2 regions of the Actinoplanes sp. NPDC049681 genome follow, and region 1 is predicted to be linked to the other one. Evidence: riboswitches for the same ligand, from Rfam matches in the RefSeq annotation. Region 1 holds a riboswitch; the other holds the start of a gene.

What was found. Region 1 has a riboswitch for FMN ahead of ribD (bifunctional diaminohydroxyphosphoribosylaminopyrimidine deaminase/5-amino-6-(5-phosphoribosylamino)uracil reductase RibD). Riboswitches for the same ligand answer to the same signal wherever they lie in the genome.
Region 2: it holds a riboswitch for FMN, as region 1 does, so the genes downstream of both, ACIBO8_RS29110 (nicotinamide riboside transporter PnuC) here and ribD (bifunctional diaminohydroxyphosphoribosylaminopyrimidine deaminase/5-amino-6-(5-phosphoribosylamino)uracil reductase RibD) in region 1, are expected to answer to the same signal.

The regions. Positions count from the first base shown of each region.
Region 1 is NZ_JBITLP010000004.1:757,027-762,054, reverse strand. It holds gene ACIBO8_RS17970 (bifunctional 3,4-dihydroxy-2-butanone-4-phosphate synthase/GTP cyclohydrolase II) at 1-672, opposite strand, end outside; gene ACIBO8_RS17965 (riboflavin synthase) at 662-1,264, opposite strand; gene ribD (bifunctional diaminohydroxyphosphoribosylaminopyrimidine deaminase/5-amino-6-(5-phosphoribosylamino)uracil reductase RibD) at 1,264-2,322, opposite strand; FMN riboswitch at 2,456-2,636, opposite strand; gene ACIBO8_RS17955 (response regulator) at 2,711-3,712, opposite strand; gene rpe (ribulose-phosphate 3-epimerase) at 3,709-4,386, opposite strand; gene ACIBO8_RS17945 (septum formation family protein) at 4,453-5,028, shown strand, end outside.
Region 2 is NZ_JBITLP010000008.1:322,465-327,492, forward strand. It holds gene ACIBO8_RS29100 (CaiB/BaiF CoA transferase family protein) at 1-416, shown strand, start outside; gene ACIBO8_RS29105 (serine/threonine-protein kinase) at 424-2,130, opposite strand; FMN riboswitch at 2,404-2,534, shown strand; gene ACIBO8_RS29110 (nicotinamide riboside transporter PnuC) at 2,603-3,319, shown strand; gene ACIBO8_RS29115 (hypothetical protein) at 3,396-3,758, opposite strand; gene ACIBO8_RS29120 (MBL fold metallo-hydrolase) at 3,865-4,545, opposite strand; gene ACIBO8_RS29125 (DUF4041 domain-containing protein) at 4,704-5,028, opposite strand, start outside.

The sequences.
Region 1 (5,028 bases):
GCCGACCGCGGTGAAGTCGCCGTGCTCGGTCGGCAGCCGGGTCTCCACGACCCGCTCGACCTGGCGCTCCTGCCGCCGCCGGTAGGCGATCAGATCGGCGATGCTGATCAGCGCGAGGTCGTGCTCGACCGCGAACTTCTCCAGGTCGGGCAGGCGCATCATGGTGCCGTCGTCGTTGACCATCTCGCAGAGCACGCCGGCCGGCCGCAGCCCGGCGAGCACCGCCAGGTCGATCGCCGCCTCCGTGTGCCCGGGCCGGCGCAGCACGCCGCCGGGCTTGGCGCGCAGCGGCACGACGTGCCCGGGGCGGGTGAGATCGGTCGGCTGGGTGTCGGCGCCGGCCAGCAGCTTGATCGTGTGGGCCCGGTCGGCGGCCGAGATGCCGGTGCTGACGCCCTCGCGCGCGTCGACGGTCACCGCGTACGCCGTGCCGCGCCGGTCCTGGTTGGTGTGGAACATCGGGGGGAGGTCGAGGCGGTCGGCCTCCTCCTCGGTCAGCGGCACGCAGATGTAGCCGGAGGTGTAGCGCACCATGAACGCGAGCAGCTCCGGGGTGGCGTGCTCGGCGGCGAAGATCAGGTCGCCCTCGTTCTCACGGTCCTCGTCGTCGACGACGATGACCGGACGGCCGGCGGCGATGTCCGCGACTGCCCGCTCGATCTCATCCAGCATGACGATCCCCCAGCATCTTCTCGACGTACTTCGCGATGACGTCGACCTCGAGGTTGACCGGGTCGCCGACGCCCTTGGAACCCAGGACGGTGAGCTTGAGCGTGGTCGGGATCAGCCCGACGCTGAACGAGTCCGCGGTGACCGCCATGACGGTCAGCGAGACGCCGTCGACGGTGATCGAGCCCTTCTCCACCACGTAGCGGGACAGCTCCGGCGGCAGCGAGAAGGTCAGCACCTCCCACTCGGCGGCGGGCTCGCGGGCGATGAGCTTCGCGACCCCGTCGACATGGCCCTGGACCAGGTGCCCGCCGAGGCGGCTGCCCACGGTCGCGGCCCGCTCGAGGTTCACCGGGCTGCCCACCGCCAGCGCGCCCAGTGACGAGCGGCGCAGGGTCTCCCCCATGACGTCGGCGGTGAAGACGCCGTCCTCGTTGTCGATGACGGTGAGACAGACCCCGTTGACCGCGATGGAGTCGCCGTGCCGCGCGTCCGACGTGACGACAGGACCGCGTACGGCGAGCACCGCCGAGTCGCCCCCCGCGTCGGTGAGGCGGACGACCTCACCCAGTTCCTCGACGATTCCGGTGAACATCAGGACTCCCTCTTGGGCCGCAGGACTGCGGTGAAGCGCAGGTCGGAGCCGATCTGCGCGATGTCGGTGAGGTCCAGGTCGATGGCCTCGGCGATCGTGGTGACGCCCGCGTCGACCAGCGCCGCGCGCCCGGCGCCGAGCAGCTTCGGCGCGACGTAACCCACCACCCGGTCGACCAGCCCCGCGGCCAGGAACGCCCCGGCCAGCGTCGGGCCGCCCTCCAGCAGCACCGCGCGGATGCCGCGGGCGTACAGGCCGGTGAGCATGGCGGACAGGTCGACGTGGCCGTCCGGGCCCGCGCCGACCTCGGCGGTGGTCACGATCCAGGTCTCGGCGGCGGCGTCGCGGATGCGGGCCTTCACCGGCGTACGCCCGGAGGAGTCGACGACCACCCGCAGCGGCTGCTTGATCGCGAGGCTGCCGTCGCGCAGGTCGCGGACGGTGAGTTGAGGGTCGTCGGCGAGCACGGTGCCCACGCCGACCACGATGGCGTCGACCGTGCTGCGCAGCCGGTGCACGTCGGCGCGGGCCGGCTCCGAGGTGATCCACATGCTGGTACCGTCGGCCGCCGCCGAGCGCCCGTCGAGGGTGGCCGCGTACTTCCAGGTGACGTACGGACGGGAGCGGCGCACGGCGGTCAGCCAGGCCAGGTTGCCCGCCTCGGCCTCCTCGCGGCGTACCCCCGTCTCGATCTGGATCCCGGCGGCGCGCAGCGTCGCGGCTCCCCCGGCCGCGACCGGCGTCGGGTCGTCGACCGCGATGACCACCCGCTTGATGCCCGCCGCGATGAGCGCCTGGGCGCACGGGCCGGTCCGCCCGGTGTGGTTGCAGGGTTCGAGGGTGACCACCGCGGTGCCGCCCCGGGCGCGCTTGCCGGCCTGGGCGAGCGCGACGATCTCGGCGTGCGGGCCGCCCGCGTACGCGTGGAACCCCTCCCCGACGACCTTGCCGTCGGGATCGAGCAGGAGGCATCCGACGACCGGATTGGGGCTGGTGGTGCCGAGGCCACGGGCGGCCAGCGCAATCGCGCGCCCCATCGCCTCGTGCTCGGTGACCATCTCCCTGCCTTTCCCTGACGCGGTGCGGTCACGCGCTCAGGGAAGGGGAGAAAACGCCGAGGAACAGGACATCAGGGGACGCTTCGCGCCGCCCTGGACGAGGCACGCCGCGACGAGCCCTCGGTCCTGATCCGCGCGCTGTCTCCCATCCGGACTGTCTGACCGATCGGCATGTGCCGGTCGCTCAACCGTCGGCCCCGGATTCTCACCAGGTCCACCGGCCGTCGCAGGTACGACGTCCGGGTCGCGGGCTTACCTTCCGCGAGGGAAGGATCACCGCCGGTTCGGAATTTCACCGAGTCCCGCCAGCGCGTGGTGGGTTACCGGTCAGTCTTGCACGTCATCGGCGAATTGCCATCCGCCGGGCGACCCACGTCACAAGTCCGACTCACAGCGGCGGGTCGTCGAGGTTCTCCGAGTCACTGCGGCGGCGGTCGATGGCCACGTACGAGCCGGGCTGGCTCTTCGCGACCTTCTTCATCTCGGAGGCGACCGCGACCACGGCCCGGTGATCGGAGTAGGCGCGGCCCCCGGCGGTGGACTGGGCGACGCCGATGGAGAGGGTGACCAGCGCGGCCCGCTGCTTGCCGCCCCGCCGGTCCGGCACCTCGATGTAGCCGCGGCGCGCGTCCTCGGGGTCGTACAGCTGGTCGGCGGAGGCCTCGAAGTCGGTCACCATGTGCTTGGTCAGCGGCAGCACCTGGTCGGGGTGGCAGATGAAGACGAAGTCGTCGCCGCCGATGTGGCCCAGGAACACCGGCGGGCGCCCGGCGGCGGTGGCGGCCCGGTGCAGGCTGCGGGCCAGCGTGGTGATGAAGTCGTCGCCGCGGTCGAAGCCGTACACGTCGTTGACCGGCTTGAACCGGTCGATGTCGACGTAGCCGACGGAGAAGTCGCCGCCCGCCTTCATCCGGTCGGCGATCTCGCGCGTCACGCGGGCGTTGCCGGGCAGCCCGGTCAGCGGCGACACCTCGCGGAACTCCTTGTTGCGCCGCAGCGTCGAGGACACCCGGGCGATCAGCTCCGCGGTGTCGAACGGCTTGACCAGGTAATCGTCGACGCCGGCGGTCAGCCCCACGACCTTGTCGACGGTCATACCCTTGGCGGTCAGCATGATCACCGGCAGCGCGGAGGTCAGCGGCTCGGCCCGCAGCCGGCGGGTCAGCTCGACGCCGTCCATCCGCGGCATCATCCAGTCGACCACCGCCAGGTCGGGGCGGCGCGACTCCATCACCTCGAGCGCCTCCTGGCCGTCGCGGGCCCGCATGACCTCGAAGCCGTGCACCTTGAGGTTGAACGCGACGAACCCGGCGATGTCGTCGTCGTCGTCGACGACCAGGACGAGGTCCGGCCGTTCCTCGGGCTCACCGCCGGGTCCGCCGGTGCTCATGCCCGCTCGGTGGTGCGCTCGGCGAGCGCCCGCAGCTTGCGGATCGCCTCGGCCGGGTCCTCCGCGCCGTAGACGGCGGTGCCCGCGACGAACGCGTCGGCACCGGCCTCGGCGGCCTGCTCGATGGTGTCGGCCGCGATGCCGCCGTCCACCTCCAGGCGCACCTCGAGGTTCTTCGCCGTGATCCGCCGGCGCACGTCACGGACCTTGCCCAGCATCTCGGGCAGGAACTTCTGACCGCCGAAGCCCGCCTTGATGGTCATGATGAGCACCGTGTCCACGTAGGGCAGCAGCTCGAGGTACGGCTCCACGGGCGTGTCGCGGTCGATGGCCAGGCCGGCCTTGGCCCCGGCCGCGCGCAGCGTCTTGGCCAGCGCCACCGGGTTCTCGCAGGCCTCGGCGTGGAACGTGACGTTGTACGCGCCCGCCTCGGCGTATCCCGGGGCCCAGCGCTCCGGGTCCTCGATCATGAGGTGCACGTCGAACGGGATGGTCGTCGCCTTGCGCAGGCTCTGGACGACCGGCAGGCCGATGGTCAGATTGGGGACGAAATGGTTGTCCATGACGTCCACGTGCACCCAGTCGGCCGCCCCCTCGATGTCGTGCACGGCTTCGGCGAGATGCGCGAAGTCCGCGGCCAGGATGCTGGGGGCGATGATCGGCGATGACTCCACCGGAGAAGTGTATGGCCTCCGCGGGCCGGGCCGGGATACTCATGGGGTTGCGGAGGGGAGGCCGGCATGCGGCGGGTGGTGACGGCGCTGGTGACGGTGATGCTCGCCGCCGGGTGCACCGGGACGCCCTCCGACGGCGCGGACGGTGATCTCACCGACGACTGGGCACCGCTGCCGGCGCCCGCCGCGTACCAGCCGGCGGCGCACGCCTGCCACGCCCGGCTCCTGCAGACGGCGTCGGCCACCGACGAGCGGCCGGTCGACTGCGGCCAGGTGCACGTCGGCGAGGCCTTCCACCTGGGGACGGCGCCCGACGCCGAAGTGCCGCCGGCGGAGGGCACGGCCGGCGCCCGGGCCGCGTACAGGGAATGTTCGCAGGCGGCGGTGGACTTCGTCGGCGGGCCCTGGCGCACCGCCCGGCTCGCGGTCCACGTGGTGTGGCCGACCGCGAAGGGGTGGTCCGGCGGCGCGCGCTGGTTCCGCTGCGATCTGACCCAGACAGACCTTGACGGGTACGGCCGCAGCGGCCGTACCGGCACGCTCGAGGGCGAGCTCACCCGCCCGTCCCCGCTGCGGCTGGGCTGCTTCGCGCCGACGGTGGACGGCGGCACGGTGACCGAGATGCGTCCCGTCCCGTGCGGC
Region 2 (5,028 bases), on a different contig from region 1:
CCGCGGCGGACGGCGGTTTCCTGGCCGTCGGCGCCCTCGAACCGGCGTTCTACGCGAACCTGCTCGCGGGGCTTGGCCTCGACGGCGACCCCGGCCTGCCGGACCAGTACGACCGCGGCGGGTGGCCGGTGCTGCGGCAGCGCTTCACGGAAGCGTTCGCGCGGCGTACCCGGGACGAGTGGACGGCGATCTTCGACGGCCGGGACGCCTGCGTGGCGCCCGTGCTCTCCCCGGCCGAGGCACCCCGGCATCCGCACAATCGGGCCCGGGGCACCTTCGTCGAGGTCGGCGCCGACACGCAACCCGCCCCGGCGCCGCGCTTCGGCCGGACGCCGGCCGCCCCGCCGCGGCCCGCGCCGGACCCGGAGCGGGACCGGGTCAGCGTCGCGGAGGTGCTGCGGGAATGGGCGCCCTGAACCCGGCTCACCAGTCGAACTCGACGCCCCGCACCGTGCCGCCCGGTAACAGGGAACGCCCGGTGTACCGCCAGCTCTCCACCACCACGTAGCGGTGCCCGTGCGGGGCGGCGAGGTCGGCCGGCCCGCAGGTCTGCTCCAGCTTGAAGTCGGTGAACATCAAACCCTCACAGGTGTACGGCCCGGCCACCACATCGTCGGTACGCGCGTCCCGGACCGTCAGGGAGACGTCCGCCTGCACGCCCGGGGTGGCCTCCATCCGGCCCATGACCCGTACCTCGGAGCCGAGGGCATGGCACGGCTGGGCGAGCACCGGGTGGCCGACGTCCCATTCGTACTCGTCGCCGCACCGGTACGGCCCGAAGGCCACGTCGGCCTGCCCGCCCACCTTGCCGGCTCCGGTGTCCACGCCCGCACCGGCCGACGCCGCCACCTGCGGACCGGCGTCGTCCTTGCGCGTGTGGTGTGCGGCGAGGCCGGGCAGGTCCGGCGCCGTCCCGGCCACCTGCACCGCCTTGAGCGCGGGTGCCGCACCCGTGGCCGTCGTCGCCGCCGGAAGCGCGGACCGGTCCGGCACCACCGCGGGATCGGCACCGGGCAGGAGGGCCTGGTTGCCGGCCGCCCGGTTCTGCCGTACCTGCCACACGCTGTAGCCGCTGAGGGCCGAGCCGGCGAGCGCTCCGGCGATCAGCAGGGCCAGCGCACCCCGCCGGCCCCAGGCCCAGCTGCGGGGGCGGTTCGGCGGCCGCCGCTTCGGGCGCACCCGGACGCCGGGCGGCGGCGACACCGCGGACACCGCCGGCCCGGGAGCCACCGGCGGCGCCGCCAGCGCCGGTACGCCGGCCAGCTCGTCGCGCAGCTGCCGCAGCGTCAGCTCCAGCTCCGCGGCCGACGGGCGTGACGCCGGATCCTTGCCGAGGCACCGGCCGATCACCCGCCATACCGGGTCCGGCATGCCCTCCGGACGCCGGGGCGTCTCGTCGAGGTGGCCGCGCAGCACGGCGAAGGGCTCACCCGTGTACGGCGTACGGCCGGCCACCAGTTCGAAGAGGACGATGCCCAGGGCGTACACGTCAGCGGCGGGTGTGGCGTCGCCGCCGCTGATGGCCTCCGGCGCCATGTAGTGAGGAGTGCCGATGACCGCGTGCGGGGTGGTGACCCCGGGCGCGTCCAGCACCCGGGCGATGCCGAAGTCGGTGAGGCGTACGTCGGCACGCTCGGCCCGCACCTGCAGCAGGATGTTGTCGGGCTTGACGTCGCGGTGCACCACGCCCAGCGAGTGCGCCTGGTTCAGCGCCGCGGCGACCTGGGCCAGCAGCCGCGCCGCCTCCGCCGGCTCCAGCGTGCCGGCGTCGCGCAGCCGTTCCCGCAGGCTGCCACCGCCCACGAAGTCCATGGCCAGCGCCAGTGACTCCCCCACACTGAACAGGTCGCGGACGCCGACGATGTGCTCGTGCCGCAGCATCTTGAGGATCGACCGCTCCTGCACGAACCGGGTGACGAGCTTCGGCTGCCGCAGCAGGCCCTCGTGCAGCAACTTCACCGCCACCTGGTCGCCGGAGGTCTGCTCCAGGCCGCGCCACACCGTGCCGGTGGCGCCGTGCCCGACCGGGCAGATCAGGACGTACGAGTTCCCGACGCAGCGCCCGCTGAGATCCACCGTCGCGGCCTCGTCGCTGGGCTGTCTCGCGCGGATCGCGGGGATGTGCGACACGTGTCGTCGGGTCCTTCCATCTTCTGGGTCCTGGCGGCGTCCACCTTCCCGCCCGGGGATCGGCGGGGGCGCCGACGATCGTGGCGGCCGGTACGCACGACGACAAGGCACGAACGCCCGAACTGTCGCCAGCCGCGACCCTCGCCGCCCACCCGTCACCGCGTACCCATGACCTCGTTGGGCAGGGTTGTGCCGTCACCATCGATGTGTCGTGCATCGCTTGTCCCGGCGCCGGGGCCGAACGGGACTACGATCCGACTCAGCACCATCGTTCAGCGTGCTCCGGGGTCGGTGAAAATCCGAACCGGCGGTGACAGTCCGCGACCCGACCGCAGCCGGCGGCCGGTTGACCCGGTGAAATTCCGGGACCGACGGTGAAAGTCCGGATGGGAGGCAGCACGCGGACGGTCATGAACCCGCGTGCGCGGTCGCTCCCCGGCGTGCACCTCTGTCGTACACGGAGGTGATCCGGATGCACTGGCTGGACAGCCTGCTGACCGCGTTCTACGACGCCAAGTGGCAGGTCACCGACACCCAGGCGATCTATTACCGGGAGATCGTCGGCAACGCGTTCGGGCTCGGCTCGGCCCTGTTCGGCCTGCGCCGCAGCGCCTGGGCGTGGCCCGTCGGCATCGTCGGCAACGTCCTGCTCCTCACCGTCTTCCTGGGCCAGGCGGTCGGCAACGACCAGGGCACCCCGCTCTACGGTCAGGCCTCCCGCCAGGTCTTCTTCATCGCGACCAGCGTCTACGGCTGGTGGCGCTGGCGCCGCAACCGCCACGCCCCGGGCGGGGCGGCCGTGGTGCCGCACTGGGCGTCCCCGCGCCAGCGCGCGGTGGTGGTCGCGCTGGCCCTGTCCGCCGTGGTCCTCTGCTTCTTCGTCTTCCGTGCCGTCGGGGCGGGCTTCCCGGTCCCGTGGTGGTACTACCTCGCCGACTCGTGGATCTTCGTGGGGTCGATCCTGGCGACCTACGCGATGGCCCGCGGCTGGGTCGAGTTCTGGCTCTGCTGGATCGCCGTGGACCTGGTGGGCGTGCCCGAGCTGCTGCACTTCCGCTACTACCCCTCGGCCGTCCTGTACGCCGTCTACGCGGGGTTCGTGATCTGGGGCTTCGTCGTGTGGCTGCGGGTCTCGCGGACGGCGCAGGCGCAGCGGATCGACTCCCCCGCCATGGAGACCGTCGCCTGACCGTACGCCGCTGCGCCCGCTCCTCCTGGGCGCCGTGGCGCCACCGGCCGCTGAACCACGACCGGTGGCGCCACGTTCAGTTCGCCGGGCCCCGCCCGGGCCCGCCGCCCTCGGTGATCGCCGTCAGGTCGGCACTGACGTCGTACATGACCCGGGCGCCGGCCTTGGTGCCGAAGACGTCGTACGAGCCGTCGGGATCCTTCCGCACGCCGGTCACGGTGACCCGGGAATCCTTCGCCGTAACGGCAGAGGTGACCTTGGTGGCCTCGTCTCCGGTGACCGGGGCGTCCGCAGACCCGCCGGGCCCCGCGGCCGCACCGGCCGACGAGCTGGGCGCGGGCATGGCAGTGGCGGCGCTGGCCATCGTCGACCCGCCGAGGGCCAGCCCGCCCACGGCGACGACGCCTGCGGCGATCAGACCGATCTTCTTCCGGGACACGGGAACTCCTTCGGTTCGGCGGACCGGCCTCATGCCGTCCCGCATGACCTCAGAGTCGGCGCCCCGTCTGTGTACGCAGTGTGACCGCCGTAGGCGCGAACTGCGACTATTTACCGGCCGCGACGTAGGCGCGGAACGCCTCCACCGCCCGGCCGTTCAGGGCGCGGCCGTGGCCGAAGACGGCATGCTCGAACTCCAGGCCGGCGAGCTTCTCCACGCTGCGCCACTGGGCGTCGAGATCCGCCGAGACCATCTTGGGCGCGCTGCCGATCTTCCCGCTCCGACCCCCGGCGGCCGCATCCCCGGCGAAGAGAATGCCGCCGTCCCGGTCCAGCAGGTACGACAGATGCCCCGGCGTGTGACCCGGCGTGTGCACAGCGGTGAACCCCGGCAGCGGCGTGGCGCTGTCCGTGGTGATGATCTCGTCCACGGGTGCCGGTTCGGCCTTGCCGAGGAACAGGCCGACGAGCCGGACCACCGGGTGCGGCATGTACGCCTGTGCCTCGCCCGTCACGTACGGAACATCGTCCTGATGGGCGACCACCCGCGCGCCGGAGCGGCGCCGGACCTCGGCAAGGCCGCCGGTGTGGTCGACGTGATGGTGGGTGAGCAGGATCGTGGTGACGTCACCGATCTTGCGCCGGATGTCGTGCAACGCCCGGCCGATCCGCGCCGACCGGCCCGGCAGCCCGGTGTCGACCAGCACGACACCGTCGTCGGTCACCACCAGGTGCACGTGGACATAGCCGATCCCGACCTCGAAGACCCCGTCGACCACTTCCCGCATGGCGTGATCATGCCACTTCGGACGGCGCAGACCATGATGCGCGCCGCGACACTTCCCGGATCGGGCACGGCCGTCCGCCCACGGGTGGGTGGGCGCGGCAACCGCTGACCACAACCTCGGAGATCCATGGACGCCGGCGGCACGACGCGACGACGGACTTACGGACGAAGAACCACCGGTTCAGCCACAGCCATAGCGGCAGGTCGTGTAGGCGCCGGCATGGGTGATGCCTTGCCTCGATCTCGATGGCTGGCATGCCATTCCAGCGCCTCGGGCGTCTCGTGGTATTCCAGCAGGTGCTGACCGGCCACTTGGGCAAGGATGTCGCGTACGTCGGCAGGCGAGGCGTAGAAGAACTCGCGTTGCTGGTTGACGAGGTTGACCTTGCGGTCCGCGAGTGCCTGGTGAAGGCGCGCTTCCAATCCCACGGCGTCCTCGCTGAAGATGAGCGCGTGGGTATCGAAGCGGAAGGGCACGCTGGCA